2 regions of the Ramlibacter sp. 2FC genome follow, and region 2 is predicted to be linked to the other one. Evidence: predicted binding sites of a transcription regulator. Region 2 holds the regulator's gene; the other holds the start of a gene.

Region 1 (14,201 bases), on a different contig from region 2:
CAAGGCACGCCGGCCTTCAACGTCAACCGCCTGTGCGGCTCTGGCCTGCAGGCCATTGTCTCGGCCAGCCAGGCCATCCTGCTGGGCGACTGCGAGGTCGCGATCGGCGCCGGCGCCGAATGCATGAGCCGCGCCCCCTACGCCAGCCTGTCCACGCGCTTTGGCGCGCGCATGGGCGACACCAAGATGGTGGACATGATGGTGGGTGCCCTGCACGACCCCTTCCACAACATCCACATGGGCGTGACGGCCGAGAACATCGCGGCCAAGTGGGGCATCACCCGCGAGGACCAGGACCGGCTGGCCGTGCAGAGCCACAACCGCGCCCAGAAGGCCACGGAAGCCGGCTACTTCAAGGAGCAGATCGTGCCGGTGATGCTCAAGAGCCGCAAGGGCGAGGTGGCCTACGCGACCGACGAGCATTTCCGCACCGACGCGACGCTGGAGGACATGGCCAAGCTCAAGCCGGTGTTCCTCAAGGAGAACGGCACGGTGACGGCGGGCAACGCCTCGGGCATCAACGACGCGGCGGCGGCCGTGGTGCTGATGGAAGCCGGCACGGCCAAGGCGCGCGGCCTGGCGCCCATGGCGCGCCTGGTGGCCTACGCGCATGCGGGCGTGGACCCCAAGTACATGGGCATAGGCCCGGTGCCGGCGACGCAGCTGGCGCTCAAGAAGGCGGGCCTGACGGTGAACGACCTGGACGTGGTGGAGGCCAACGAGGCCTTCGCGGCCCAGGCCTGCGCGGTGACCAAGGACTTGGGGCTGGACCCGGCCAAGGTCAACCCCAACGGCTCGGGCATCTCGCTGGGCCACCCGATAGGCGCCACCGGTGCGTTGATCACGGTGAAGGCCCTGCACGAGCTCAATCGCATCCAGGGCCGCTATGCGCTGGTGACCATGTGCATAGGCGGCGGCCAGGGCATCGCGGCGATCTTCGAGCGGGTCTGAGGGCGCTGCCTAGAATGGGGGCCTTCCGTTTCTTCTGAAGCCCCCATGATCCGCAAACTGCTCGCCTTCTTGACCCTGGCCCTGGCCGCCTTTGCGGCCCAGGCCCAGGCCTATCCCGCCAAGCCGATCCGCCTCATCGTGCCCTTCCCGCCCGGCGGCGGCACCGACATCCTCTCGCGCCTGGTCGCCAGCAAGCTGACCGAGGTGAACAAATGGACCGTGGTGGCCGACAACCGCGCCGGCGCGGGCGGCACCATAGGCATCGCCGAGGCCGTCAAGGCGGCGCCGACCGGCTACGAGATGGTGATGGGCCAGAAGGACAACCTGGTCGTCGCGCCCTGGCTGTACAAGAACATCAGCTACGAGCCGACGCGCGACCTGGTAGCCGTGGCCCATGTGGCCCACACGCCGGTGGTCATCGCCACCCACGCCAACTCGCGCTTCAAGACCCTGGCCGACGTGGTGAGCGCGGCGCGCGCGGCGCCCGACACCCTCACCTACGGCTCGCCCGGCAACGGCACCACCATCCACCTGGCCGGCGACCTGTTCGAGAAGGCCGCCAAGGTCAAGATCCGCCACGTGCCCTACAAGGGCTCGAACCCGGCGATGATGGACGCGCTGGCCGGCAACATCGACCTGCTGGTGTCCTCGGTGCCCTCGGCGCTGGGGCAGATCAAGTCCGGCAAGCTGCGCGCCCTGGCCGTGACCTCGGCGCGCCGCAGCAGCTCGCTGCCCGAGGTGCCCACGGTCGCCGAGTCGGGCTACAAGGACTTCGACGTCAGCACCTGGTACGGCCTGTTCATGCCGGCCGGCACGCCCAAGGACATCGTCGTCACGGTCAACGCCGAGGTCAACAAGCTGCTGGCCCAGCCCGATGTCAAGGCCGCGATCCATGCCCAGGGCGCCGAGCCGCGCGCCATGACACCCGAACAGTTCTCCAGCCTGCTCAAGAGCGACTACCTCAAGTGGAAGGGCATCGTCCAGACCTCGGGCGTGCAGATCGAGTAAGCGACTTCCGGCGCTGTGCGGCCGCGCCGCGCCAGCCGCACAGCACAACGGCTCCCCAGGGAGCCGTTGTCGTTTTCAATGGGCCTTGGGGGCCGGCCGGCGCGAGCTCAGTCGCGCACCACCAGCACCGGCAGCGTGGCATGGGCCAGCACGCGCTGGGCCACGCTGCCCAGCACCAGCTTTTCCAGGCCTCGGCGGCCGTGCGAGCCCATTACCACCAGGTCGGCACCAATGGCCGTGGCGGTCTCGAGGATGCCGCGCCAGGCGGTGTGCGACTCGACCACCCGCGTCTGCACCGCCAGCCCGTCGGATTCGAGCTGCTCGCGCGCGGCCTTGATGGCATCGTTGGCCTCGGCCGTGGCTGCGTTCAGGTACTGCGCCTGGCCGTAGGCGAAGTCGGTGCCCACCCCGGTGAAGGGATAGGGGTCGATCACGTAGATCGCCGTCAGAGCGCTGCCGAAGGCCTTGGCCAGGCCGGCGGCCTTGGCCACCGCCTGCATCGAGGTGGGGGAACCGTCCACGGGAACCAGGATGTGCTTGAACATGATCGGACTCCTGTCAGTCAAACATAGCGCAGTGTCCTGCCGGAGCCGGCCAGCGTCAACCGGCCCGGATCAGGCCGCTTCATCCTGGAAGCCCCCGGCGCGCAGGGTCACGACCAGGGTGTCGCGGTGGCCGACCTCGGCGCCCAGCGGCTGGATAGGCGTGGACTCGTGGATCACGCGGACGTCGTCGAGCAGCAGCAGCGACCAGGGCTCGGTCAGCGTGAAGCGCTGCCCCTGCGGCCCCTGTGCGTCGAACACCCGGGTCTCGCCGCCCTTGATGCCCTCGCGCGAGACCAGGAACACCGCGACCAGGTCGACGCCGTCGCGGTGCGCGCCTTCGGGCGTGGGCCGGCCTATGCCGTCGGTGGTGTCGATGCGGAACTGGTGGGCCTCGACGAACCAGGGCTGCGCGCCGCGCAGGCCCGATGCCAGCTGGGCCAGCCAGCCGATCAGCTGCAGCCAGGCCGGCTGGCCTATGGTCGAGGCCAGCATGGGCTCGAACCAGCGCTGCATGCCGCCGTGCAAGGCGTTGTAGGCCAGCGGCTGCCAGTGCGCACGGTGCGGGGTGGTGGTGATGCGGTCGTCCTCGACCACGAAGCAGGCATGGCGGCGGCGCCGGTAGCGCCCGCCGTCCTTGAGGTACAGGTCGGGCGGCAGCAGCGCCCAGTCCTCGCCCAGGGCCAGCAGCTCGTCCAGGGCCACGCCGGCCAGGGCGGCCACGTCGCTGGCCGGCAGCACGGCGAAGCCCTGCTCGCGCAGTTGCGCCCCGAGGCGTGTGGGCGGCGTGAGCGGAGGCGGCAGCAGGGGTTCGGCCATGGCGGTTTGCAAGCTTGGGGTGACGGGGTGCCAAGCATAGCGCGTCGGCGCGCGCGGCCATTGCGCCAGGGCCTGACCTGGATCAAGAACGCGGGACGCTTGGCTGGCTAAGCTCCGGCCTCACCCTGACGGAGACTGGAAATGCCCCAACTTGAATGGTCCGACGCACTGGCGCTGGAGCTGCCGGCGATGGACGAGACGCACCGCGAGTTCGTCGACCTGCTGGCGCAGGTGGAGGCCGCCCCGGACGAGGGGCTGCTGGCGCATTGGCGCAGCCTGGTCGAGCACACCGACGCGCATTTCGGCCGCGAGGACCAGTGGATGCAGCAGACCCGCTTCGCCTCGTCCAACTGCCACAGCGTGCAGCACAAGGTGGTGCTGCAGGTGATGCGCGAGGGCCTGGCACGCGGCGAGGCCGGCGATCTGGCCCTGGTGCGGCAGATGGCGCAGGAGCTCGCGATCTGGTTTCCGCAGCACGCCCAGTCGATGGACGCGGCGCTGGCGCTGCACCTGCGCCGCGCGGGCTACGACCCCGAGACCGGCGAGATGCTGAACCCCCTGGCTTTGCCGCAGGAGATGATCCACGGCTGCGGCGGCGCCAGCTGCTCGGATCAGGCGGCCGAGCCGGCATGAGCGCGCGGCCTGCGTGTTCTTGGCCCGAGTGGTTGGCGACCTGGTCGGACAAGCTGTACCTCGAGCCCTGAAGCCGCCCGGCGCGGCCGGCTCAATCCTTGTCCTTGCCCTTTCCGTGGCCCTTGCCATGACCCTTGCCATGGCCATGGTCCCCATCGCGGTCCTGGCCGTGGTGGCGGCCGTCGTCGCGCTCGAAGCCATGCGATTCGCGCGGTCCGCGGTCATTGCCCCCCCGGCCGCCGCGCACGTACTTGCCGCGGCTGTCGACGTTGACGAAATACACGGGCTGGGCGCAGGCGTTGTACTTGCTGCAGTGCTTGGCCCAGTTCTTGGCATGGCCGGGCGGCACGTAGAGGTAGAGCGGCCGCTGGGGCACGCCGACCACCGGCCGCGCAATGATCATGGGCTGGGCATAGAGCACCGGCGGCGGCGGCGCATTGCCCAGGTCGATGCGGCCGTAGACGCCGGGCGCGAGCACCCCCTCCACCGTGGCGCTGATGTAGGTGTCGGCGGCCGAGGCGCTGCCGATGCCGGCCAGCGCCAGCAGGGCGGCGGCCACGAGACGAGGTGAGGCGAACATGGGAACTTCCTTTCGTTGTCAGACTTCGACAGGCTCAGTTTGTAACAAGCGCTGGCGCAATCGGTTGCGGGCTCCGGTGAAATCTGCAACAGAACGTATCGGAACGCAGGAAATCCGGCGGAATCGTGGCAAAAGTCACACGCTTTGAGCCCGGGCCGAGCCTGAGCAGGCATGGATGGACGCCGGCGATCGCGCAGCCGCGCCCCGGGCGCCGGCCGGCGCTCATGCGGAGCGGCTAAGCTTGGGGCCATGTTCAAGCCTCAACACCCTTTGCGGACCTGGATCACCGGCCTGCTGGCCGTGCTGCCGCTGGCGGCCACCGTGCTGCTGCTGGTCTGGACCCTGCAGTTCCTGTCGGCCTGGTTCGGCCCCGAAAGCCTGTTCGGCCTGTTCCTGACCCGCATCGGCCTGGGCGTGACCGAATCGCGGGTCGCCGGCTATCTGATCGGCATGCTGCTCTTGATGCTCAGCCTCTACGGCTTCGGCCTGCTGGTCGAGACCGGCCTGCAGCGCGGCCTGGCGCGCCTGGTCAACGCGCTGATGCATCGCATCCCCGTGGTGCGCACGGTCTACGACGTGCTGCGCAAGCTGGTGGCCCTGTTCGCCAAGCCGCAGCAGGAAGGCTTGAAGTCGATGAGCCCGGTGTGGCTGCATTTCGGCGGACGCGACGCCGCCGGCACCGTGGTGCTGGGCCTGCTGTCCACGCCCGAGCCGGTGCAGATCGGCGGGCGGGCCTGCCACGGCGTGCTGGTGCCCACGGCGCCGGTGCCGGTCGGCGGCGGCCTGATCTACGTGCCGGCCGAATGGGTGGAGCCGGCCGAGGTGGGCATGGAGGGCCTGACCAGCATCTACGTGTCCATGGGCGTGACCTCGGCGCAGTACATAGGGCGCACCGAACCGGCTGGCTGAGATCCTCAGGCGTCCTCGGCTTCCTGCAGCGCGCGCCACATCACCTTGCCGCTGCCGCTCTTTGGCAGGGCATCGACGAACTGCACCACGCGCGGTGCCTTGTAGACCGCCATGTGCTCGCGGCACCAGGCGATGAGTTCCTGCTCACCGAGCCGGCCGCGGTGGCCGGGGCGCAGTACGACCACGGCCTTGACCGATTCGCCGCGGTAGGTATCGCGGGTGGCGATCACGCAGGCTTCCTGGATCGCCGGATGACGGAACATCAGCGCCTCGACCTCGGCCGGCCAGACCTTGAAGCCGCTCGCATTGATCATGCGCTTCAGGCGGTCGGTCATGAAGAAGTAGCCGTCCTCGTCCACCCGCCCCATGTCGCCGGAGCGAAAAAAACGCTTGCCCTCGAGTTCGATGAAGGCCTGGTCCGTGGCCTCGGGGCGCTTCCAGTAACCCAGGAAGACCTCGGGGCCGCTGATGACGATCTCGCCCGATTCGCCCACCGGCAGCTCCTTCAGCGTGTCCGGGTCGATCACGCGCGCGTCGGTGCTCAGAAACGGGATGCCCAGGCATTGCTGCTTGGGCGCGTCGGGCGGGTTCATGTGCGAGGGCGCGGCGGTTTCGGTCAGGCCGTAGCCCTCGACGTAGCGCAGGCCGAACTGCTCGAGCAGGCGCTGGGCCACGGCCTGCGGCATGGCCGCCCCGCCGCCGCCGATGTGGACCAGGCTGGACAGCTCGTACTGTTCGAGATGCGGGCTGGCCAGCAGGTCTATCACCATGGTCGGGATGTTGGTCCAGTGGGTCACGCGCCAGCGCGAGATCAGGCGCCCGGCCAGCTCGCGGTCCCAGCGCGGCATCAGGACCAGGGTGGCGCCCAGGTAGATGCTGGCGTGCATCAGCGCCACCATGCCGGTGATGTGGAACATGGGCACCACTGCCAGCGTCACGTTCTCGGCTGTGCCGTTGGCCCAGACCGCGCTCGCGATGGCGTTGTGCATCAGCGTGGCATGGCTGTGCATGCAGCCCTTGGGCAGTCCGGTGGTGCCGCTGGTATAGGGCAGGACGGCCAGGTCGGCCGGCCCGGCGCTGGCCGCGGGCAGCGGCAGCGCCTCGGCCAGGGCCTCGGTCCAGGCCAGCACCTGCCCACCGTCCAGGCTGGGCAGCGCATGCCGCTGGCCCAGCCATTCGGCCCAGGCCGCGGGCGGCGCGTCCTCGCCCGCGGCCTGCCCGTCCATGACGTCGCCGAACTGGGTCACGATCAGCTGCGCCAGGCGCCCGGCGGGCGTCAGCGCGTCGCTCGCGCGCGCAAGCTCGGCCGCCAGGTCGCCGGTGGTGATGGCGACCCGGGCGTCGGGGTCGCTGATGCAATGCTTGAGCTCCTCGGCCCGGTTCATCGGGTTCACCGGCACCACCACGGCGTCGGCGCGCAGGATGGCGAAATGCGCGATCACCAGCTGGGGGCAGTTCTGCATGTTCAGCAGCACGCGGTCGCCCCGGCGCACGCCCAGCGCCACCAGGCGCGCGGCCAGCCGCTCGGCCTGCTGCAGCAGCTCGGCATAGGTCCACACCCGGCCGAAAAAGACCAGCGCCGCCTTGTCCGGGTAGCGCCTGGCGCTGACCGCCAGGTTGTCCCACAGCGACGTGGCGCAGGGCGTGAGGGCATGGGGCAGGCGTTTCGGCCAGAACCGGTGGTGCGCGCGCATGAAAGCATCTCCTCGGGGCTTTGCAGAACCGAGGCGGATGCTAGCCGGCCTGGCCCCGGACCGGGAGCCTGGACCTGTCACGCGCGTGACGGGTGGCGGCGGGGAAACCGCGCTCAGCGCACGGGCAGGAACACCTCGACCGTGGTGCCCTGGGCCGGGACCGAGCGCACCGCGATGCGGCCGCCCAGCAGCTCGACCAGCTCCTTGCACAGCGCCATGCCCAGGCCGCTGCCCTGCTCCCAGGCTACCGCCACCATGTGGAATTCCGAGTGGCGGAAGCGGTCGAACAGCCCCGCCATCTGCTCGGGCGTCATGCCCACGCCGGTGTCGACGACGCGGAACAGCCAGCCCTCGTCCTGCAGGCCGACCTCCAGGCCGACCCGGCCCTCGAGCGTGAACTTGACCGCGTTGTGCAGCAGGTTGCTGAGGATATGCATCAGCTTGATGCGGTCGGTGTGGATCTCGGCCGGCAGGTCCGGTGCATAGTCGACGCGGAAGGCCAGGCCCTTCTTCTCCGCCGCCTGGCGGTGCATGCCGGCCACCGCCTCGCAGAGGTCCCAGGGGTCGCACGGGCTGCGCGTGACCTCCATGCGACCCGCCTCGATCTTGGCCAGGTCCAGCATGGTGTTGACCAGCTCGTGCAGGTGCCGGGCACTCTTGTGGATCAGCTGGCCGTAGTTGGCTGCCTGCGCCGCGTCGGTGGACATGGCGACCAGCTCCGAGAAGCCCAGGATGCCGTTGAGCGGCGTGCGCAGCTCGTGCGAGACGCTGGCCAGGAAGCGCGACTTCATCTCGTTGGCCGAACTGGCCCTGCGCTGGCTCTCGTGCAGCTGTTGCGCGATGTCGTTGTTGCGCCGCAGGCCGCGCAGCATGTGGAAGGCCGCCGCGGCGGTGAAGGCGACGAACAGCCCGCCCAGCACCCAGGCCGCCAGGTGCAGGGCGCGCAGCTGCCCCAGCAGCACGGCGCTGTCGGTGCTGACGGCAACGATCAGCGGTGCGTTATCGAGCGACTCCAGGTGCCAGCTGCTGCCCTCCTGTAGCGCGCTGCGCGGCGTCTCGAACGCACCCGACAGCTTGCCCTGGCCCGACACGCGCAGCAGCGGCGAGCGCTTGACCTCCTGCAGGGAGATCAGCTGCGAGCCCACCCAGACGCGCGGCACGCCGTCCTCGCCGATCAGGCCGTAGCTGGCGCCGCCATCGGTCCTCAGGCCGGTGAAGAAATCGCCGATGAAACCGGGGTCCACGCTGGCCACCACCACGCCGACGAATCTGCCCGAATCCTTGAACACCGGACGGCTGAACTGCACGCTGGGCCGGCCCGACACCCGCCCGATCAGGGGCTTGCCGACGAACAGTCGGTCCTCGCTGCTGCCCAGGTGCACCTTGAAATGCTCGCGGTCGCCCAAGTAGATCGGGTTCACCCTGGGATCGATCGACGAGGCGGCGAGCCGCCCATGCGCGTCGATGATCGCGACCTGCACGATCATCTTCTTGAAGTTGGGAAAGGCCTCGCCCAGCGCCCACTGGTCGCGCAGCCCTCCCGTCTCCAGCCACTGGCGGCGCCCGGTCTTGAGCGTGTGGTCCACCAGGTCGAAGGCCGCCGTCGCGTGCAGCTTGAAGGCATGCGCCAGGTTCTGGTTCTGCAAGCGCACCCGCTCGGTCACCGAGCGCTGGCTGGCGACCACGAAATACGCGAGCGTGGCGCAGAACGCGATCGACACCAGGCAGGCCGCCAGTGCGACCAGGACCTGCACCCGGTCTATGCCCTGGCTCCGCACCAGCTGGCGCCAGCCCCCGGCCGCGGCGGGCGATGCCGTGGCGGGCCGGGCCGGGTCCCACTCCGAATCGATCGCGGTATCGTCCATGCGGTATTGTTGGTCTTGTTGCTTTGCGAAATGAATACCAGGTGGCGACTTTCCTCGGGAAAGCCACCAGCCCCCGCTCCAAGCCGGGCCTCGTCGTGCATCCATTGTTTCATCATTCCGCGAGGCGGGTTTGAGGAATGCGCCGATGAAAGTTGCCGGCATGCCTGCGAGCACCGAGGATTTTTGCGGCCCCCCCCATGCCGCAAAGCTGCTGGGCCTGTCCGTCGGCGCGGTGCAGCTCCTGGTCGAGATGCTGGACGGACTGCAGCAGTGGACAGGGCAGGCGCGCCGTCGCGTGCAGGCCGCAGCGACATAATCGGCCGCATGCATGCACGCCCTTCCCCCAGCGCCTGCGGCGCCATCACCCAGGTCGCCGGCATCGAAGTCGGCCACGACACCGACCCGCGCCGCCCCACCGGCTGCAGCGTGGTCTTGGCACGCGCCGGGGCGGTGGCCGGCGTGGACGTGCGTGGCGCCGCGCCCGGCACGCGCGAGACCGACCTGCTGGCCCCCGGCAACCTGGTCGAGCACGCGCATGCGGTGCTGTTGACGGGCGGCAGCGCCTTCGGCCTGGATGCCGCCGGCGGCGTGATGCGCTGGCTCGACGAACGCGGCATAGGCCTGGACGTGGGCGTGGCGCGCGTGCCCATCGTGCCGGCCGCCGTGCTGTTCGACCTGGCCGTGGGCGACGCCACCATACGCCCCGACGCCCAGGCCGGCTGGCGGGCCTGCGCCGCGGCCTCGCGCGCGCATCCGGCCGAGGGCTGCGTGGGCGCCGGCGCCGGCGCCACGGTGGGCAAGATGTTCGGCATGGCCCATGCCATGAAGGGCGGCATGGGCACGGCCTCGGTCACGCTGGACGGCGTGACCGTGGGCGCGCTGGTCGCCTGCAACGCGCTGGGCGACGTGGTCGACCCCGAGCGCGGCACGCCGGTCGCGGGCGCCCGCAGCGCCGACGGCCTGGCGCTGCGCGACACCCGGCTCGCCCTGCTGCGCGGCGAGTCGCCGGTGGCCCTGCGCGCGGGCACCAACACCACGATAGGCGTGATCGCCACCGACGCGCCGCTCGACAAGGCCCAGGCGCAGCGCCTGGCGCTGGCCGGGCACGACGGCCTGGCGCGCGCGATCAACCCGGTCCACACCCAGTCCGACGGCGACACGCTGTTCGCGCTCGCCACCGGCCTGGCCGGGCGCAGCCCCGGCATGACCGTGCTCGGCTTCATGGCGGCCGAGGCCGTGGCGCGCGCCACGCTGCGCGCCGTGCAGGCCGCGCAGGGCCTGCGCATCGGCGGCCTGTGGCTGCCGGCCGCGGCCGACCTGGGGGCCGCGCCATGAAGCCGCGCCAGGTCGCCGCCACCGCGCGCAACACCCTGCTCTCGCTGCGCGACCTGCTGGTCTCGGCCGGTCCGCTGGCGATCCTGGCCGTGGCGCTGCTGGTGCTGGCCTACTGGTGGCTGGACCCGGCGCCGCCGCGCCGCGTGCGCCTGGCCACCGGCCCGGCGCAAAGCGCCTACGCCGAGTTCGGCCAGCGCTACGCCAAGGCGCTGGCGGCCAACGGCATCGAGGTCGTGCTGGTGGAAAGCCAGGGCTCGCAGGCCAACCTGCAGCTGCTGCGCGAGGGCAAGGTGGACCTGGGCTTCGTGCAGGGCGGCAGCGGCGAGGCCCACACCGGGGACGACGAGCAGCCGCTGGTCTCGCTGGGCAGCCTGTTCGTCGAACCGGTCTGGCTGTTCTACCGCAAGGACGCGGCGCTGCAGCGCCAGCCCAACGGGCGGCTCGAACAGCTGGGCCAGCTGCGCGGCCTGCGCGTCAACGTCGGCACGGCGGGCAGCGGCGTGCCCAGCCTGATGGCCAAGCTGCTGGAGATCAACCGCATTCCCCCGGCCAGCCTTCGCCTCTCGCAGCGCGAGCAGACGCCGGCCACGGTGGACTTCCTGGCCGGCCGGCTGGACGTGCTGGTGTTCGCCTCGGCGCCCGAGGCGCTGATGGTGCAGATGCTGCTGCAGACGCCGGGCGTGGGCCTGATGGACTTCGCACAGAGCGAGGCCTACGCGCGCCGCCTGCCCTTTCTCACGCCCGTGCTGCTGCCGCGCGGCGTGGTCGACCTGGCGGCCGACCTGCCGCCGCGCGACGCGCGCCTGGTGGCCTCGACCACCGCCCTGCTGGCGCGCGAGGACACGCACCCGGCCCTGCTGCAGCTGTTCGCCCAGGCCGCCCAGGGCCTGCACGGCGCGGCCGGCTGGTTCAACCGCGCGCGCGAGTTCCCCAACCTCGCGCACAGCGAATACCCGATCGCCAGGGAGGCCGAGCGCACGGTCAAGGGCGGCCTGCCGCTGCTGCAGCGCTACCTGCCGTTCTGGCTGGCCAACCTGGTCGAGCGCATGTGGCTGGCGCTGGGCCTGATCGTCGCCATCCTGCTGCCGCTGTCGCGCATCGTGCCGCCGCTGTACGAGTTCCGCATCCGCTCGCGCGTGTTCCGCTGGTACGGCCGGCTGCGCGAGATCGAGGGCCGCCACGAGGCCGGCGAGGACACGCCGCAGGCCCTGGGCGAGGCCCTGGACACGCTGGAGCGGCAGGTGGAGAAGGTGATCGTGCCGCTGTCCTACGCCGACGAGCTGTATGCGCTGCGCAACCACATCCAGCTGGTGCGCGGCAAGCTGGTCAGGACCTGAGCCGCCCGGCAGCAGGCTGCGTTTTACGCCCGGCCGTGGCCTGGCCGGACCATGGCCTCACGGCAGGCGAGTGCCGTGAACCGGAAAGCGAGGGATGCGGCGAAGAAACAGCAGGTGGCCGTGATGCCGGCATCAGGCTGTGCCTGCGCGGCGGCGTCGCGGTGTCGTGGTCGAGGCCGATCGGATCGGTCATGGAGTTCACCACGCCTGCGCTGACGCAGGTCACGCACCGGCGGGCCGGGTTGCGTGCGGTGACGGGCATATAATTCAAATATTCTTTAGAATATAAGCATGATAAACGAGAAGAATAATCTTTACGAGCAGGTCACCCGCATTGGCAAGGCGGTGGCCAGCCCCAAGCGGCTGGAGCTCATCGAGCTGCTGTGCCAGGGCGAGAAAACGGTTGAGCTGCTAGCCGCGCAGGCGGGGATCGGCGTCAAGCTGGCCAGCGCCCATTTGAAGGAATTGCGGCTGGCCAGGCTCGTCGAGGGCCGCAAGGAGGGCAAGTACGTGCTGTACCGTCTGGCCGACACCGGCGTCGCCGACCTCTGGGTGACCCTGCGCAGCCAGGCCGAACGGCGGCTGGTCGAACTGCAAGTCGCCCTGGCGTCGCTCGTCGAACACCGCGACGACCTGGAAGGCCTTGACCGCAAGGTGCTGCTCGGAAAGGCCAGGACCGGCGAGGTGCTGGTGCTGGACGTCCGCCCGCAGGAAGAGTTCGCCGCCGCGCACCTGCCGCATGCGCGCTCCCTGCCCGTGGACGAGCTGCGCAAGCACCTGGCCGAGCTGCCGAAGGACGTGCCGGTCGTCGCCTACTGCCGCGGCCCGTTCTGCCTGATGGCCAAGGACGCTGTCGCGCTGCTGCGCAAAAAGGGCTATCGCGCCTACCACCTGAGCGATGGCGTGGCCGAATGGCGGGCCCGGGGCCTTCCCGTCGAGGTCTGAGGCCGAGAAAACGCCATGAGGAACCTGCCCATCCTCAACGAGGCTCCCTATGGCGGCGAGCGCGCCTGCCACGGCGCACGGGTGGCCGGCAGCGCCTGCGCTGCGGGTCTGCCCGGCAAGCCCGTCTCCACCCTCGGCCTAGACAAGCGCCGCAACCCCATGCTCTCGATGGCGCCCGAGGCCTGCGTCGACGCGCTGGCAGCCGACATACCGCCGCCACCCCGGGACATGGCCCGCATCGTCGAAGCCAGCCTGCGCGACCAAGCCCCCCGGGGCGCGCCGGCCGGAGCGCCAAACTGATGAACTACGGCCTGCGCGCCAACCTCGGCCAGGTGCTGCAGCAGCTGCTGCAGGTGCTGCTGGTGGGCATGACGATAGGCATGATGCGCAACGTGGTGCCGGCCCTGGCCGAGTCCGAGTTCGGCGTGCCGCGCGGCTCCTTCATGCTGCTCGTGGCCTTCGTCGCCGCCTTCGGTTTCGTCAAGGGCGCGATGAACTTCATGGCCGGCCGCCTGGCCGAGCGCATCGGCCGCCGGCGCGTGCTGATCCTCGGCTGGCTCGTCGCGCTGCCGATCCCGCTGCTGATCCGCTTCGCACCCTCCTGGTCCTGGATCGTCGCGGCCACGCTGCTGCTGGGCGTGAACCAGGGCCTGACCTGGTCCATGACCCAGACCGCCAAGCTCGACCTCACGCGCGCCGATCAGCGCGGCCTGGTCATAGGCCTCAACGAGTTCTCGGGCTACCTCGGCGTCGCGCTCGCGGGCATCGTGACCGGCTATGCCGCGGCGCGCCTGGGCCCGCGCGCGGGCCTGCTCTGGTTCGGCCTGATCGTCATTGGCGCGGCCACGCTGCTGGCCTGGCTGGCCGTGGCCGAGACCCTGCCCTGGGCCCGGGCCGAGGTCGACGCCCGCGCGTCCGAGCCGCACGCGGGCCTGGGCGCCGCGCCGGGCACGGCCGAGGTCTTCGCGCTGATGAGCTGGCGCGACCGGCGCCTCGTCGCGCTGTGCCAGGCCGGCCTGGTCGAGAAGTTCGTCGACGCCCTGGTCTGGGTGTTCTGGCCGGTCTACCTGCACCAGCGCGGCCTGAGCCTGCCCGGCATAGGCTGGATCGTCGGCGTCTACGGCTTCAGCTGGGGCGGCGCCCAGTTCCTCACCGGCCCGCTCTCGGACCGCCTGGGGCGGCACCGGCTCAACGTCGGAGGCATGTGGCTCTGCGCCTTGGGCGTGGCCCTGCTGCCGCTGGGCAGCGGCGCGGCCTGGTGGAGCGGCGCGGCCGCGCTCACGGGCCTGGGCATGGCCATGCTCTACCCCAATCTCAGCGCCGCCGTGGCCGACATCGCCGAGCCGCATTGGCGCGCCTCGGCGATCGGCATCTACCGCTTCTGGCGCGACCTCGGCTACGGCATAGGCGCGCTGGGCCTGGGCGCCGCCGCGGCGCTCGGCGGCCGCATCGAGGCCGCCTTCGGCTTCGTCGTCCTGGCCATGCTGCTCTCGGGCGCCTGGCTGTGGCGCTGGGGCGAGGAGACGCACCCGGGACTGCGCCGCGCAGCCTGAGCTCGTGCCGGCAGGTCCGGGGAGGTTCGC
Region 2 (14,201 bases):
CCGTGCATGTGGCAGCCAAGGACCAGGCCGGCGGCAGCCACCTGTGCTGCGGCCGCACCTACCTCGCCGGCGGCATGGTGGACCAGGCGCGCGCCAAGGCAGGCGAGCTGGTCGAGGCCCTGCGGCCCTTCGCCGAGCGCGGCATCGCGATCGTCGGCCTCGAGCCCTCCTGCCTGCTGACCCTGCGCGACGAGGCCCTGGCCCTGGGCCTGGGCGAGGCCGCGCAGACCGTGGCGGGCCAGGCCCTGCTGCTGGAGGAATTCCTGGCGCGCGAGGCCGCGGCGGGCCGGCTCGAGGACCTGCGCGCACGCCTGGCGCCGGCGACGCGGCCCATCCTGCTGCACGGCCATTGCCACCAGAAGGCCTTCGGCGCCGTGAGCCCCGTCCTCGAGGTGCTGCGGCTGATCCCCGATGCCAGGCCCGAGCTGATCGAGAGCAGCTGCTGCGGCATGGCCGGCAGCTTCGGCTACGAGGCCAGCCACTACGAGGTGTCGATGCAGATGGCCGAGCTCAGCCTGCTGCCCGCGCTGCGCGCGGCCCCCGACGCGCTGGTGGTGGCCGACGGCACGAGCTGCCGGCACCAGATCCACGATGGCGCCCAGCGCGAGGCCGTGCACGTGGCGCAGCTGCTGGCCCAGCACCTGGCCGGGTAGGGTGCCGCACCCCGGCGCTCAGGGGGTCAGGCACCAGGGCGCCTGGTCGTGAGCCAAGCCCATCCACAATGCCCAGCCCGAGCTCAGCGCCAGGGCCAAGCCGGCCAGGCGCACGCCCCAGGCGCCGCTGCCGCCGCCGCCCAGGCGCAGCCACAGCCAGGGGCCCAGCATCAGCGAGACGCTGCTGCCCAGCGCGAACGAGGCCATGGTCAGGGCGCCGTCCAGCACGCTGCCGCTGAGCGCCGCCACCAGCAGGGCCGAGTACAGCAGGCCGCAGGGCATGAAGGCCCAGAGCGCGCCCAGGGCCAGCGGCGCGCCGCGCCCCCAGGACGCGTGCAGGGCGCGCACGCGGCCCCAGAGCCGGCGCGCCGTGCCGTCCAGCCAGACCGGCTGGCGCGCCTGCCACAGCAGCAGCAGGCCCAGCGCCACGGCCGCCACGTGCAGCAGGCTCCACACGGGTCGGAGCACGGCCGTCTGCGTGGTCAGCCAGCCCAGGCCCTGCACCGAAGCCGCCGCCAGCCCGCCCAGGCCGGCATAGCCGGCCACGCGGCCCAGCTGAAACAGGCCCATGGCCGAGGCGCCGCGCTCACCGGCGGCCTTGCCTATGCCGGCGCAGGCTGCGCCGCACATGGCGATGCAGTGGGGCCCGCCCACCAGGCCCATGAGGCCGGCCGTGATCGCCAGGGATGTCTGCATGCAGGCGTTTTAAATGATCTTGGAAAAACGCGCGCGCGTGCGGTCGGCCTGCAGGTAGCGGTCGAACACCATGGCAACGGCGCGCACGAAGAACCAGCCCATGGGCGTGACCTGCAGGCTGGCCTCGCCGAGCTCGACCAGGCCCTGGTCCTGCAGCCCGCGCAGCGTCTCCAGCTCGGCCGCGAAATAGCTCCGGAAGTCGATCAGGTAGGCCAGCTCGATCGACTCGAACTGGAGCTGGCCCTGGCACATGATGGCCATGATCACGGCCCGGCGCACCAGGTCGTCGCGCGACAGGGCCAGGCCGCGCACCACGGGCAGACGCCCCTGGTCCAGCGCGTCGTAATACTCCTCCAGGGTCTTGGCGTTCTGGCTGTAGGTGGCGCCGACGCGGCCTATGGCCGACACGCCCAGGCCGATCAGGTCGCAGTCCGGCTGGGTGCTGTAGCCCTGGAAGTTGCGGTGCAGCCGGCCCTGGCGCTTGGCCACGGCCAGGGCGTCGCCCGGCAAGGCGAAATGGTCCATGCCCACGTAGACATAGCCGCCCTCGGGGAACACCGAGAGCGCGCTCGCCAGCATGGCCAGCTTGGCGGCCGGATGCGGCAACTCGGCCGCGAGGATGCGCCGCTGCGGCTTGAAGCGCTCGGGCAGGTGGGCGTAGGCATAGAGGGCGATGCGGTCGGGCCGCAATTGCACCACCTGGGCCAGGGTGCGATCGAAGGACTCGGGGGTCTGCTGGGGCAGGCCGTAGATCAGGTCCACGTTGACCGACTCGAAGTCCAGCCGGCGCGCGGCCTCGACCAGGGCGAACACCTGCTCGGCCGGCTGGATGCGGTGCACGGCCTTCTGCACCGCAGGGTCGAAGTCCTGCACGCCGAAGCTCAGGCGGTTGAAGCCCAGCTCGGCCAGCACGGCCAGGCGCGCCTCGTCGACCGTACGCGGGTCGATCTCGATCGAGTACTCGCCGCCCGGCGCCAGGTTGAAGCTGCGCCTGAGCATGGCCATCAGCTCGCGCAGCTCGGCGTCGCTCAGGAAGGTCGGGCTACCACCGCCCAGGTGCAGCTGGCTCAGGTTCTGCCCCACGCCCAGCTGCGCCGTGTGCAGGTCGATCTCGCGGCTCAGGTAGCGCAGGTAGGCCTCGCCGCGCTCGTGGTGCTTGGTGATGATCTTGTTGCAGGCGCAGTAGTAGCACAGCGACTCGCAGAACGGAACATGCACGTAGAGCGACAGCGGCAGCGCCATGGCCGCCGCGCCCGAGCGGCGCTGCACCAGCGCCTGGACATAGTCGGCCTCGCCGAAGGCCTCGACGAAGCGGTCGGCGGTCGGGTAGGAGGTGTAACGGGGCCCTGGCACGTCGTAGCGACGCAACAGCTCCGGCGTGATGACATGCCCCGTTGTATTGGTATCTTGCATGGTTCTTACTGTGCCGCCAGGTCGCTTCCGGTTCCTTGACATGGATCAACTTCCAGCCATGCGCTGCGAGCGACAATTTGAGGCATGTCAGAAAGGTTTTCCGCATGTCGGCCCGCCGGACGGCTCCGAAAGGGGTACCCTGCGAACCGTCCCTCGCGTCACCGCCCCGGATCCAACGCATGAACCCTCAAGCCATCAAAGTCGCCTGCTCCAACTGCAACCTGCGCGAGCTGTGCATGCCCATGGGCCTCAAGCCCGAGGAGCTGGACCGCATCGACGAGGTGGTGGCCACGCGCCGCAAGGTCAAGCGCGGGGCCATGCTGTTCTCCAACGGCGAGAAGTTCACGTCCCTGTACGCGATCCGCACCGGCTTCTTCAAGACCTGCATCGCCACCGAGGACGGACGCGACCAGGTCACGGGCTTCCAGATGGCCGGCGAGATCATCGGCCTCGATGGCATCGTGCACGACCACCACACCTGCGACGCGGTGGCGCTCGAGGATGCCGAGGTCTGCGTGATGCCCTTCGACCGCATCGAGGAGCTCTCGCGCGAGGTCACGGCACTGCAGAACCACGTGCACAAGATCATGAGCCGCGAGATCGTGCGCGAGCACGGCGTGATGCTGCTGCTGGGCAGCATGCGCGCCGAGGAGCGCCTGGCGGCCTTCCTGCTCAACCTGGTTCAGCGTCTGCATGCCCGCGGCTTCTCGCAGTCCGAGCTGATCCTGCGCATGACGCGCGAGGAGATCGGCAGCTACCTGGGCCTCAAGCTCGAGACCGTGAGCCGCACCTTCTCCAAGTTCGTCGAGGACGGCATCGTCGAGGTCAAGCAGCGCCATGTGCGCATCCTCGACACCGAGGCGCTCAAGCGCATCGTCAACAACCAGTCCTGCCAGTAAGGCGGGCTGCGCCCGCCCCTTCCGGCCCTCCAGACCTCAGCGGCAGCCTTCCTGCCTGGCACAGTCCTCGGGCCGTGCGTCCGGCGGCACCGGGCAGCGGTTCACCTCGAACGGCGAGAGCGAGAGCAGCGTGGTCAGCGCGCTCGAGGCCATGGTCATGAGCCAGAACACGAAGAAAGCCAGCGTGTAGACGCCCAGGCGCGACAACGCCAGCGGCTGGCCGAACCAGTGCAGGTCCTCGGGGTCGACCATGGCGAACACCAGCATCTCGAGCACGCCGGCCACCAGAAAGGCCGGCCAGGCGATCCACATCCAGCGTCTTGCGAGCATCTAGGCCTCCTTGTCGAGCCGGGCCTCAGGGCCGCGCCGCAGCCGGCTGGGCGGGCACGCCGGTGGCGGCATGGTTGCGCGCCTGCAGGGCCGGCGCCAGGGCGGCCTGCCCGGCCTGCTGGGCCGGCCCATGGCCGCCGATCACCGGGTCGGGCGTGCGCAGCGCCAGGAACAGGGTGACGAAGCCCGCCACCACCACGATGGCCGGTCCGGCGATCAGCAGCCAGACATGGCCGTGTTTCCACCAGGGTTGCGCTTGTCTGTCCTGCATGAGCACTCCTTACCTCGGAACCAGAAACACCGACTTCTCACTCACCTGCCCCGCGCCGTCCAGAGTCTTCACCTGGAACTGGATCGGGTGCGACCCGGCGGATGCCGCGCCGTAGGGCAGCTGCAGCCGCACCGGCAGCCACAGCGACTGGGTGGCCTCCACGGTCGCGCTGTCGCCGCTCACCACGGCGAGGCCGGGCAGGCCCTGGGCCGCGATGCTGAACTGCTGCTGGCGCTCGGTGGCGTTCATGATCTGCAGCCGGTAGACGTTCTCGATCCGCCCGCCGCTGACGATGCGCGCCAGCGCGGCGCGGTCGCGCACCACGTCGACCTTGAACGGCGTGCGCAGCCACAGGCTGGCCAGCAGGGCCAGGCTCACCGCGCCCAGGATGGCGGCATAGACCAGCACCCGCGGCCGGAAGACGCGGCGCAGCAGCTGCGCGCGCGTCCAGCCGCCGGCCACGGCGTTCTGCGTCGAATAGCGGATCAGCCCGCGCGGGTAGACCATCTTGTCCATCACGCTGTCGCAGACATCGACGCAGGCGGCGCAGCTGATGCATTCGTACTGCAGCCCCTTGCGGATGTCGATGCCGGTGGGGCAGACCTGCACGCACAGCGTGCAGTCTATGCAGTCGCCCAGGTTCAGCGCCTTCGGGTCGGCCTTGCGCGAGCGCGCGCCGCGCGGCTCGCCGCGCGCCTCGTCGTAGCTCACGATCAAGGTGTCGCGGTCGAACATCGCGCTCTGGAAGCGCGCGTAGGGGCACATGTACTTGCAGACCTGCTCGCGCAGGAAGCCGGCGTTGCCGTAGGTGGCGAAGCCGTAGAACAGGACCCAGAAGGTTTCCCAGGGCCCCGTGCCCAGCTGCAGGAAGGACTGGCCGAGCTCGCGGATCGGCGTGAAATAGCCGACGAAGCTGTAGCCGGTCCACAGCGAGAGTAGCACCCAGACCCCCTGCTTGCCGCCCTTGCGCGCCAGCTTGGAGGCCGACAGGGGCGCAGCGTCGAGCCGCATCCTGGCCTGGCGGTCGCCTTCGAGGTGCCGCTCGATCCAGAGGAAGAGCTCGGTGTAGACCGTCTGCGGGCAGGCGTAGCCGCACCACTGGCGGCCGGCCACGGCGGTGAACAGGAACAGCGCCATGGCCGAGATGATCAGCAGAGCCGCCAGGTAGATGAAGTCCTGCGGGTAGAGCACTAGGCCGAAGATGTAGAAACGCCGCAGGCCCAGATCGAACAGCACGGCCTGGCGCTGGCCCCACTCGAGCCAGGGCAGGCCGTAGAAGACCAGCTGGGTCAGGATCACCAGGCCCCAGCGCCAGCGTGCGAACAGGCCCGAGACGCTGCGCGGGTAGATCTTCTTTTGCGCCTCGTAGAGCGAGACCATCACCTCGTCGGCCGCGGGCGCGGCGACGATGGGGATGACCCGCGCAGTGGTCGTCCTCTGGTTGGGCTTCACGGGCTGCCCTTCTCAAGGTCTTGGCAAGCGCTACACCACGCGCCGCGGCAGGCGGTATCCGGCGGGGGCTCATACTGTGGCGGTCGGCGCGTTGCGCCGACTCCACTGCGATGCTCGCCGCCACACAAATCGCCCCCACCGGACACCGCCTGCCGCGGCAAAGTGACACCGCGGCGCTCGCTGCTAGTCCAGCGAAACGGGGAAATCGGCTGTGCGCCGGGGTCGCAACGGGCGCAGGGCAAGGCGCGCGCCGCAGCCAAGGCTGGCCGCCTTGGCAAGGTGCGCAACGCCGCCATGCGGTCGTTGCGACCCCGGCCCTGCGGGTGAGTGCCTGGCAGGGCCGCACTCGTCGTTGCCGTGCTCGCCGGGTGTCCAACCCGGCTGCGCCCGCCGCCTCGATTGCGGCCCTGCCAGGCACTCACGCACAGCCGATTTCCCCGTTTCGCTGGACTAGTGGCTCGCCAACCATGCCTCTGCAAAGGCGTGTGCGGGCAGGTCGCAGCGCGCCTTGAGGGCGCCGAGGAGCGCAGGTCTGGCGGCCGCGCGCGCAGCGCGCTTCGTGAACTGACTCGTCGCGCTTGTTTGAGCGGCGCGAGCGAAGCGAACAAAGCGAGTTGCGCGACGGGCCGCCAGACCGAGCACCGCAGGGAAGTCGCCGCGCAGCGGCGATCGCCCTCATTGAAGCGCTGCGGCCTGCCCGCGCACGCCTTTGCCGCGCGGTGCAGCGAACACGTCGAAAGGGACGGCTGCAAGGACACCCCCCTCAGGGCGCCCTGCGCGCGTTCTTGTTCGACAGGCCCCAGACATAGGCGGTCAGCACATGGATCTGGTCTTCGGTCAGCTTGCCGGCCTGGGCCGGCATCTGGTTGAGCTTGCCCTGGTTGATCATGGCGACGATGGCGTTCTCGCCCCAGCCATGCAGCCAGATGTCGTCGCTCAGGTTGGGCGCGCCCAGCGCGGGGTTGCCTTTGCCGTCCATGCCGTGGCAGGCCGCGCAGGCGCCGAACTTGGACTTGCCCAGGGCCGCGCGCAAGGAGTCGTGCGGGCTGCCGGACAGGCTCAGCACGTAGTGGGCCACGTTGCGCACGTCCTCGGGCGTGCCCACGGCGGCCGCCATGGGCGGCATGTTGCCGGCGCGGCCCTGGACCAGGGTTTCCTTGATCTTGTCGGGCGCACCGCCGTGCAGCCAGTCGCCATCGGCGAGGTTGGGGAAGCCCTTGCTGCCGCGCGCGTCGGCGCCATGGCACTGGGCGCAGTTGTTCATGAACAGGCGGTCGGCTATGGCCATGGCCTGGGCGTCGCGCGCCACGTCCTCGGGCTTCATGCCGGTGAAGCGCGCGTACAGCGGCGCCACCTCCTGGTTGCCCTTGGCCACCTCGGCCTGGTACTGGCCGGCCTGGCTCCAGCCGTATTTGCCGGCGAAGCTGCCCAAGCCCGGGTACATGGCCAGGTAGGCCAGCGAGAACACCACGGTGATGATGAACAGCCACACCCACCAGCGCGGCAGGGGGTTGTTCATCTCGCGCAGGTCGCCGTCCCAGACATGGCCCGTGGTGTTGTCGTTGGCGGTCATGGCCTTGGCCTTGCCGCTGAACCACAGCAGCAGCAGGCAGGCGATGATGCCGGCCAGGGTGATGCCCGCCACGTAGACCGACCAGAAGTTGCTGACGAAGTCGCTCATTGTTTTCCTTTGGATGTTCGGGCCTCAGTCCTGGCCGAAAGGCAGCCGGGCCGCCTCCTCGAAGCCCGCCTGGTTGCGGCGCGACCAGGCCCAGACGCAGATGCCAAGGAAGGCGATCAGGGCCGCCACGGTGACGGCGGAGCGCAGGGTGTTGATGTCCATGTTCTGTCCTTCGCGCGGCTTCACTTGCGGTGAATGCCCAGCACCTGCAGGTAGGCGATCACGGCGTCGAGCTCGCTCTTGCCCTGGACCTCCTCGGCCGCCTTGGCGATCTGCTCGTCGCTGTAGGGCGCGCCCAGGCTGCGCAGCCCCTTCATGTGGACCGGCAGCGCGGCCGCGTCGACGGTGGTCTTCTCCAGCCAGGGGTAGGATGGCATGTTGGACTCCGGCACCACGTCGCGCGGGTTGTTCAGGTGGATGCGGTGCCATTCGTCGCTGTAGCGCCCGCCCACGCGCGCCAGGTCGGGGCCGGTGCGCTTGCTGCCCCACTGGAAGGGGTGGTCGTAGACGAACTCGCCGGCCACCGAGTAAGGGCCGTAGCGCAGGGTCTCGGCGCGGAACGGCCGGATCATCTGCGAGTGGCAGTTGTAGCAGCCCTCGCGCACGTAGACGTCGCGCCCGGCGACCTGCAGCGCCGTGTAGGGCTTGAGGCCGGCGATCGGCTCGGTGGTGGACTTCTGGAAAAACAGCGGCACGATCTCGACCAGGCCGCCGATGGCGACCACGATCAGGATCAGCACGATCATCAGGAAGTTGTTGGTCTCGATCTTCTCGTGCGACAGACCGCCGCTGCTTGTCTGGTTGGCCATGGTGCGTGCTCCTCCTCAGGCATGGGCCGCAGCGGCCGGGATGGCCACGGCGACCGAGCGGCCGGCGGTGGCGGTCTTGACGGTGTTCCACAGCATGATCAGCATGCCGGCCAGGTACAGCAGGCCGCCGAGCAGGCGCAGCACGTAGAACGGGAAGGTCGCCTTGACCGACTCGACGAAGGTGTAGGTCAGCGTGCCGTCGGTATTGACCGCGCGCCACATCAGGCCCTGCATCACGCCGGCGATCCACATGGAGGCGATGTAGAGCACGATGCCTATGGTCGCGACCCAGAAGTGGACCTCGATGGCCTTGACGCTGTACATCTGCTTGCGGCCGAACAGGCGCGGCACCAGGTAGTACATGCTGCCCATGGTCACCAGGCCGACCCAGCCCAGGGCGCCCGAGTGCACGTGGCCCACGGTCCAGTCGGTGTAGTGCGACAACGCGTTGACGGTCTTGATCGACATCATCGGGCCTTCGAAGGTCGACATGCCGTAGAAGGACAGCGAGACGATCAGGAAGCGCAGGATGGGGTCGTCGCGCAGCTTGTGCCAGGCGCCCGACAGGGTCATGATGCCGTTGATCATGCCGCCCCAGCTGGGCGCCAGCAGGATCAGCGAGAACAGCATGCCGATCGACTGGGTCCAGTCGGGCAGCGCCGTGTAATGCAGGTGGTGCGGGCCGGCCCACATGTAGGTGAAGATCAGCGCCCAGAAGTGGACGATGGACAGGCGGTAGGAGTAGACCGGGCGCTCGGCCTGCTTGGGGATGAAGTAGTACATCATGCCCAGGAAGCCGGCCGTCAGGAAGAAGCCCACGGCGTTGTGGCCGTACCACCACTGGACCATGGCGTCCTGCACGCCGGCGTAGGCCGAGTAGGACTTCATGAAGCCGACCGGGATGGCGGCGCTGTTGACCAGGTGCAGCAGGGCCACGGCCAGGATGAAGGCGCCGAAGAACCAGTTGGCCACGTAGATGTGCCTGACCTTGCGCGTGCCCACGGTGCCGAAGAAGACCACGGCGTAGGCCACCCAGACCAGGGTGATCAGCAGGTCGATCGGCCACTCGAGCTCGGCGTACTCCTTGCCGCTGGTGTAGCCCAGCGGCAGCGAGACCGCGGCCAGCACGATCACCAGCTGCCAGCCCCAGAAGGTGAAGGCCGCCAGCTTCTCGCCGAACAGGCGCACGTGGCAGGTGCGCTGCACCACGTAGTAGGAGGCGGCGAACAGGCCGCAGCCGCCGAAGGCGAAGATCACGGCATTGGTGTGCAGCGGCCGCAGGCGGCCGTAGCTGAGCCAGGGAATGCCGAAATTGAGCTCCGGCCAGGTCAGCTGGGCGGCGATGATGACGCCGACCAGCATGCCGACCACGCCCCAGACCACGGTCATGACGGCGAACTGCCGCACGACGGTGTCGTTGTAGGTGCCGGCTCGCGCAGGGACAAAATTCATGCTTACCTCTCTAGTAACCCGGTCCGAGTGTCCCCGGACCTCGCCGCGCCGGCCTTGATGCAAATCAATCGTGCCGAAGAATCCGCTGGCCCTCGGCCTCGACGTCCTCGAACTGCCCCTGGTGGATGGCCCACCAGAGCCCACCGAGGATGAAGAACACCAGGACGACCGACAGCGGAATCAAGAGGAACAGGATGTCCATCAGGTCTTCTCCAGGGGCGCCGCCAGGCGCAGGGCGTTGAGCACCACGGCCAGCGAGCTCAGGGCCATGCCCAGGCCCGCCAGCCAGGCCGGCAGCCAGCCCGCCACCGCCAGCGGCACGCAGACCGCGTTGTAGAGCGCCGCCCAGGCCAGGTTCTGGCGCACCACGCGCAGCGTGCGGCGCGCCAGGGCCAGGGCCTGCGGCACCTCGGCCAGGCGCTCGCCCAGCACCACGAAGTCGGACTGCGCCTGGGCCAGCGGCACGGCCTGGCCGAAGGCGAACGAGACATGGGCGCCCGCCAGCACCGGGCCATCGTTCAGGCCGTCGCCGACCATGGCGACGCGGCGCCCACGGGCCTGGGCCGCTCGCAGGAAGTCCAGCTTGTCCTGCGGCGTGCAGCCGCCGCGCGCCTCGGTGATGCCGCTGCCCTGGGCCACGCGGGCCACGGCCTCGGCCCCGTCGCCCGACAGCAGGCTCACGGCCACGCCCTGGGCGCGCAAGGCGGCCACGGCGGTGGCGGCGTCGGGGCGCAGTTCCTCGCGCAGCTCGAAGCTGGCCAGCCAGCCTTGGTCGTCGCTCAGGCAGGCCTGGGGCGCGTCGCTGGCCGGCAACGCCACGCCGCAGAAAGCAGCCGAACCCAGGCGCAGGGACAGTGGCGCCTGGCCGGTGCGGCGCAGCGTGGCGGCCACGCCCTGGCCCGCCGCCTCCTGCAGGCCCTCGACGGTCCAGGCCCGGGCCTCGTCAGCCGCCTCGGACTCGCCGGCCGCCACCAGGGCGCGCGAGACTGGATGCAGCGACTGGCGACCCAGCGCCGCCGCCAGGCCCAGGGCCTGGCCGCGCGTGAGGCCGGGCCGCGTGCGCACCGCGCCCAGCACCAGGGCGTCGCGCGTCAGCGTGCCGGTTTTGTCGAACACCAGCTGGTCCACCGAGGCCAGGGCCTCCAGGGCCTGCAGGCGGCGCAGCAGCACGCCGCGGCGCGCCAGCTGGCCGGCACCGGCCAGCATGGCCGCCGGCGTGGCCAGCGACAGCGCGCAGGGGCAGGTCACGATCAGCACGGCCACCGCCACCATGAGGGCGCGGCCCGGGTCCTGCGGCCACCAGAAGGCCGCCGCCGCGCCCGCGGCCAGCAGCACGGCGATCAGGAAGGGCTTGGCGATGCGGTCGGCCAGCCGGGCCAGCTGCGGCTTGCTGGCCGAGGCGCTTTCCATCAGGGCCACGATCTGGGCGAAGCGCGTTTGCGCCCCGGTGCGCTCCACGCGCACCAGCACGGGGGCCGCCAGGTTGTGGCTGCCGGCGATCACGGCCGCGCCCTCGCCGCGCGGCAGCGGCCGCGACTCGCCGGTCAGCAGGGCCTCGTCGGCCAGGGTCTGGCCCTCGAGCACCGTGCCGTCGGCGGGAAAGGCCTCGCCCGGCAGCACGCGCACCACGTCGCCGGCCGCCAGGCGGCGCACTGCCACGCGCTCGAAGCGGCCGCCCGCGCCGCGCCGCTCCACGCTGTCGGGCAGGCGGTTCATCAGCGACTCCAGCGCGCCGGCCGTGCGGTCGCGCAGGCGCAGCTCCAGCCAGCGCCCGGTCAGCAGGAAGAACACGAACATGGTCAGCGAGTCGAAATAGACTTCGGCGCCGAACGGGCCGGCCGGCTCGAAGGTGGCCAGCGAGCTGACGGCGAAGGTGATGCCCATGCCCAGCGCCACCGGCAGGTCCATGCTCACGCGGCGCTGGCGCAGGTCGCGCCAGGCGCTGGCGAAGAAGGGCGCGCAGGAGAACAGCAGCACCGGCAGCGTCAGCACCCAGGAGGCCCAGCGCAGCAGGCCCTGCATGTCGGGCGTGATCTCGCCGGGCTCGGCCACATAGGCCGGCGTGGCGTACATCATGACCTGCATCATGCACAGGCCCGCCACGCCCCAGCGCCACAGCGCGCGCCGGGACTCGGCGCGGCGCCGCTCGCCGGCCAGGGCATCGTTGGCCGGCACCGCGCTGTAGCCCGCCGCGCGCACCGCCTGCATCCAGCGCGAGGGCCGGGTCTCGGCCTCGCTCCAGACGATGGTTCCGCGCCGGCTCGCGGCACTGACCTCGGCCGCGCGCACGCCGGGCACCGCGCGCAGCGCGTCCTCCAGGGTGACGGCGCAGGCCGCGCAGTGCATGCCCTCGAACACCACGCGCGAGGTCCAGTCGCCCGGCCGGCCCTGCAGCGGCTGGCTGAAGGCCGGCCACTCCTGGGGATCGTCGAGCACGGCCAGCTCAGACGATTCGGCCGCCACGGCGCCCTCGGTTCCGGCGCCGAACAGGCCGGGGGGGCTGGGGGCTGGCAGGGCGGCGCTTTCCATCATCGGCGACAGCTTAGCGAAACCACTGGCGATTGCCTTGATTTGCATCAAGCCGCAAGTTGCCGTAAAAGCTACCCTGAGCATTCCATCAACAAAAGGAGAACAGCATGTACAAGCGCATCCTCGTCGCCACGGACGGCTCCACGCTCTCGAAAAAGGCTGTCAGCAGCGCCATTGCGCTGGCCGCGCTGTCTGGCGCCGAGCTCGTCGCGCTGAAGGTGATTCCCCGCTACCCGCAGAGCTATTTCGAGGGCTCGATCCCGCTGTCAGCCCAGGACGTGGCGCGCGTGGAGCAGCAGTGGGCCGAGGATGGGCAGGCGGTGGTGGATGCCGTCAAGAAGGCCGGTGAGGCCAAGGGCGTGAAGGTCAAGGCGCTGACGGCCAAGTCGGACGTGGTGTCGGACGCGCTGATCGCGGCGGCCAAGAAGCACAGCGTGGACCTGATCGTCATGGCCTCGCACGGCCGCAAGGGCATCAAGCGCCTGCTGCTGGGCAGCGAGACCCAGCAGGTGCTCACGCACTCGCACGTGCCGGTGCTGGTGCTGCGCTGAGCGCTCGCCCACCGCGCGGCGGGCCGCAAGCAAAAAGCCCGGACCTGGCCGGGCTTCGGTCTTGGGCGACGGCCCGGCTCAGGCGAACAAGGCCTTGTACTGCTCGCGCAGCAGGTTCTTCTGCACCTTGCCCATGGTGTTGCGCGGCAGCTCCTCGACCACGAAACAGCGCTTGGGAATCTTGAAGTTGGCCAGCCGGGACTTGAGCTCGGCGATCACGCGCTCCGGCTCCAGCCCGGTGCCGGCCTTGGGGATGACCACCGCCACCCCCACCTCGCCGAAATCCGGGTGCGGCACGCCGACCAGTGCGCTCTCGGCCACACCGGGCATCTCGTTGATGTAGCCCTCGATCTCGGCCGGGTAGACGTTGTAGCCGCCGGAGATGATCAGGTCCTTGCTGCGGCCGACGATGCAGACATAGCCGTGCTCGTCGACCCGGCCCACGTCGCCGGTCTTGAAGAAGCCGTCGGCGGTGAACTCCTCGGCCGTCTTCTCGGGCATGCGCCAGTAGCCCTTGAACACGTTGGGCCCCTTGACCTCGATGCCGCCGATCTCGCCCGCGGGCAGGGGCCGGCCGTCCTCGCCCACCACGCGCAGGCTCACGCCCGGCAGCGGGAAGCCCACCGTGCCGCCGCGCCGCTCGTCCTGGTTGCCGTGGCGCGGATCGGGGCGGTAGGGGTTGGAGGCCAGCATCACGGTCTCGCTCATGCCGTAGCGCTCGACGATGGCGTGGCCGGTGCGCTCGCGCCATTCGTTGAAGGTCTCGAGCAGCAGCGGCGCCGAGCCGGCGACGAACAGGCGCATGTTCTTCACCACCTCGCGCGTGAGGCCGGGCTCGGCCAGCAGGCGCACGTAGAGCGTGGGCACGCCCATGAACACGGTGGCGCGCGGCATGTGCTGCAGCACCTGCTTGGGGTCGAACCTGGCCAGCCAGATCATCTTGCTGCCGTTGATCAGCGCGCCGTGGATGGCGACGAACAGGCCGTGCACGTGGAAGATGGGCAGCGCGTGGATCAGCACGTCGCCGCCTTCCTCGGGCGTTCTCCAGCCCCAGTAGCCCTTGAGCGTGAGCGCGTTGGACAGCATGTTGCCGTGCGTCAGCATGGCGCCCTTGCTGCGCCCGGTGGTGCCGCTGGTGTAGAGGATGGCGGCCAGATCGTCCGCGGCGCGCAAGGCGGGCTGGTGCTGGTCGCCGAAATGCGCGGCACGCTCGAGCAGGCTGCCGCTGCGGTCCTCGCCCAGGGTGAACACATGGCGGGTGCCGGCCTTGAAGGCGATCTTGCTGACCCAACCGAAACTCTTCGGGCTGCAGACCACGACGGCGGGCTCGGCGTTGCCTATGAAGTACTCGATCTCGGCGCTCTGGTAGGCGGTGTTGAGCGGCAGGAACACGTGGCCAGCGCGCAGCGTGGCCAGGTAGAGCATCATGGCCTCGACCGACTTCTCGACCTGCACTGCGATGCGG

The links. The regulator FNR, encoded in region 2, switches genes on or off when oxygen is low (the NO sensors DNR and NnrR bind a similar motif). The targets are predictions, from matches to a motif close to TTGATNNNNATCAA.
Region 1: FFS10_RS17535 (hemerythrin domain-containing protein) is a predicted target of FNR. The motif match lies at 3,393-3,406, and genes of this name have one in related genera.

What each region holds. Positions count from the first base shown of each region.
Region 1 covers NZ_SCMM01000045.1:21,320-35,520, forward strand. Annotated here, with positions in the region: gene bktB (beta-ketothiolase BktB) at 1-951, shown strand, start outside; gene FFS10_RS17520 (Bug family tripartite tricarboxylate transporter substrate binding protein) at 997-1,959, shown strand; gene FFS10_RS17525 (universal stress protein) at 2,067-2,504, opposite strand; gene FFS10_RS17530 (2OG-Fe dioxygenase family protein) at 2,574-3,320, opposite strand; gene FFS10_RS17535 (hemerythrin domain-containing protein) at 3,462-3,953, shown strand; gene FFS10_RS17540 (hypothetical protein) at 4,045-4,533, opposite strand; gene FFS10_RS17545 (DUF502 domain-containing protein) at 4,783-5,442, shown strand; gene FFS10_RS17550 (long-chain fatty acid--CoA ligase) at 5,448-7,136, opposite strand; gene FFS10_RS17555 (cache domain-containing sensor histidine kinase) at 7,250-9,001, opposite strand; gene FFS10_RS23035 (hypothetical protein) at 9,147-9,317, shown strand; gene FFS10_RS17560 (P1 family peptidase) at 9,326-10,336, shown strand; gene FFS10_RS17565 (TAXI family TRAP transporter solute-binding subunit) at 10,333-11,673, shown strand; gene FFS10_RS17570 (ArsR/SmtB family transcription factor) at 11,965-12,618, shown strand; gene FFS10_RS17575 (hypothetical protein) at 12,634-12,918, shown strand; gene FFS10_RS17580 (MFS transporter) at 12,918-14,171, shown strand.
Region 2 covers NZ_SCMM01000053.1:2,429-16,629, forward strand. Annotated here, with positions in the region: gene FFS10_RS18795 (FAD-binding and (Fe-S)-binding domain-containing protein) at 1-653, shown strand, start outside; gene FFS10_RS18800 (sulfite exporter TauE/SafE family protein) at 672-1,349, opposite strand; gene hemN (oxygen-independent coproporphyrinogen III oxidase) at 1,359-2,762, opposite strand; gene fnr (fumarate/nitrate reduction transcriptional regulator Fnr) at 2,942-3,661, shown strand; gene FFS10_RS18815 (hypothetical protein) at 3,698-3,991, opposite strand; gene FFS10_RS18820 (nitrogen fixation protein FixH) at 4,017-4,262, opposite strand; gene ccoG (cytochrome c oxidase accessory protein CcoG) at 4,272-5,714, opposite strand; gene ccoP (cytochrome-c oxidase, cbb3-type subunit III) at 6,478-7,395, opposite strand; gene FFS10_RS18835 (cbb3-type cytochrome oxidase subunit 3) at 7,420-7,557, opposite strand; gene ccoO (cytochrome-c oxidase, cbb3-type subunit II) at 7,578-8,204, opposite strand; gene ccoN (cytochrome-c oxidase, cbb3-type subunit I) at 8,220-9,656, opposite strand; gene ccoS (cbb3-type cytochrome oxidase assembly protein CcoS) at 9,721-9,858, opposite strand; gene FFS10_RS18855 (heavy metal translocating P-type ATPase) at 9,858-12,185, opposite strand; gene FFS10_RS18860 (universal stress protein) at 12,293-12,736, shown strand; gene FFS10_RS18865 (malonate--CoA ligase) at 12,815-14,201, opposite strand, start outside.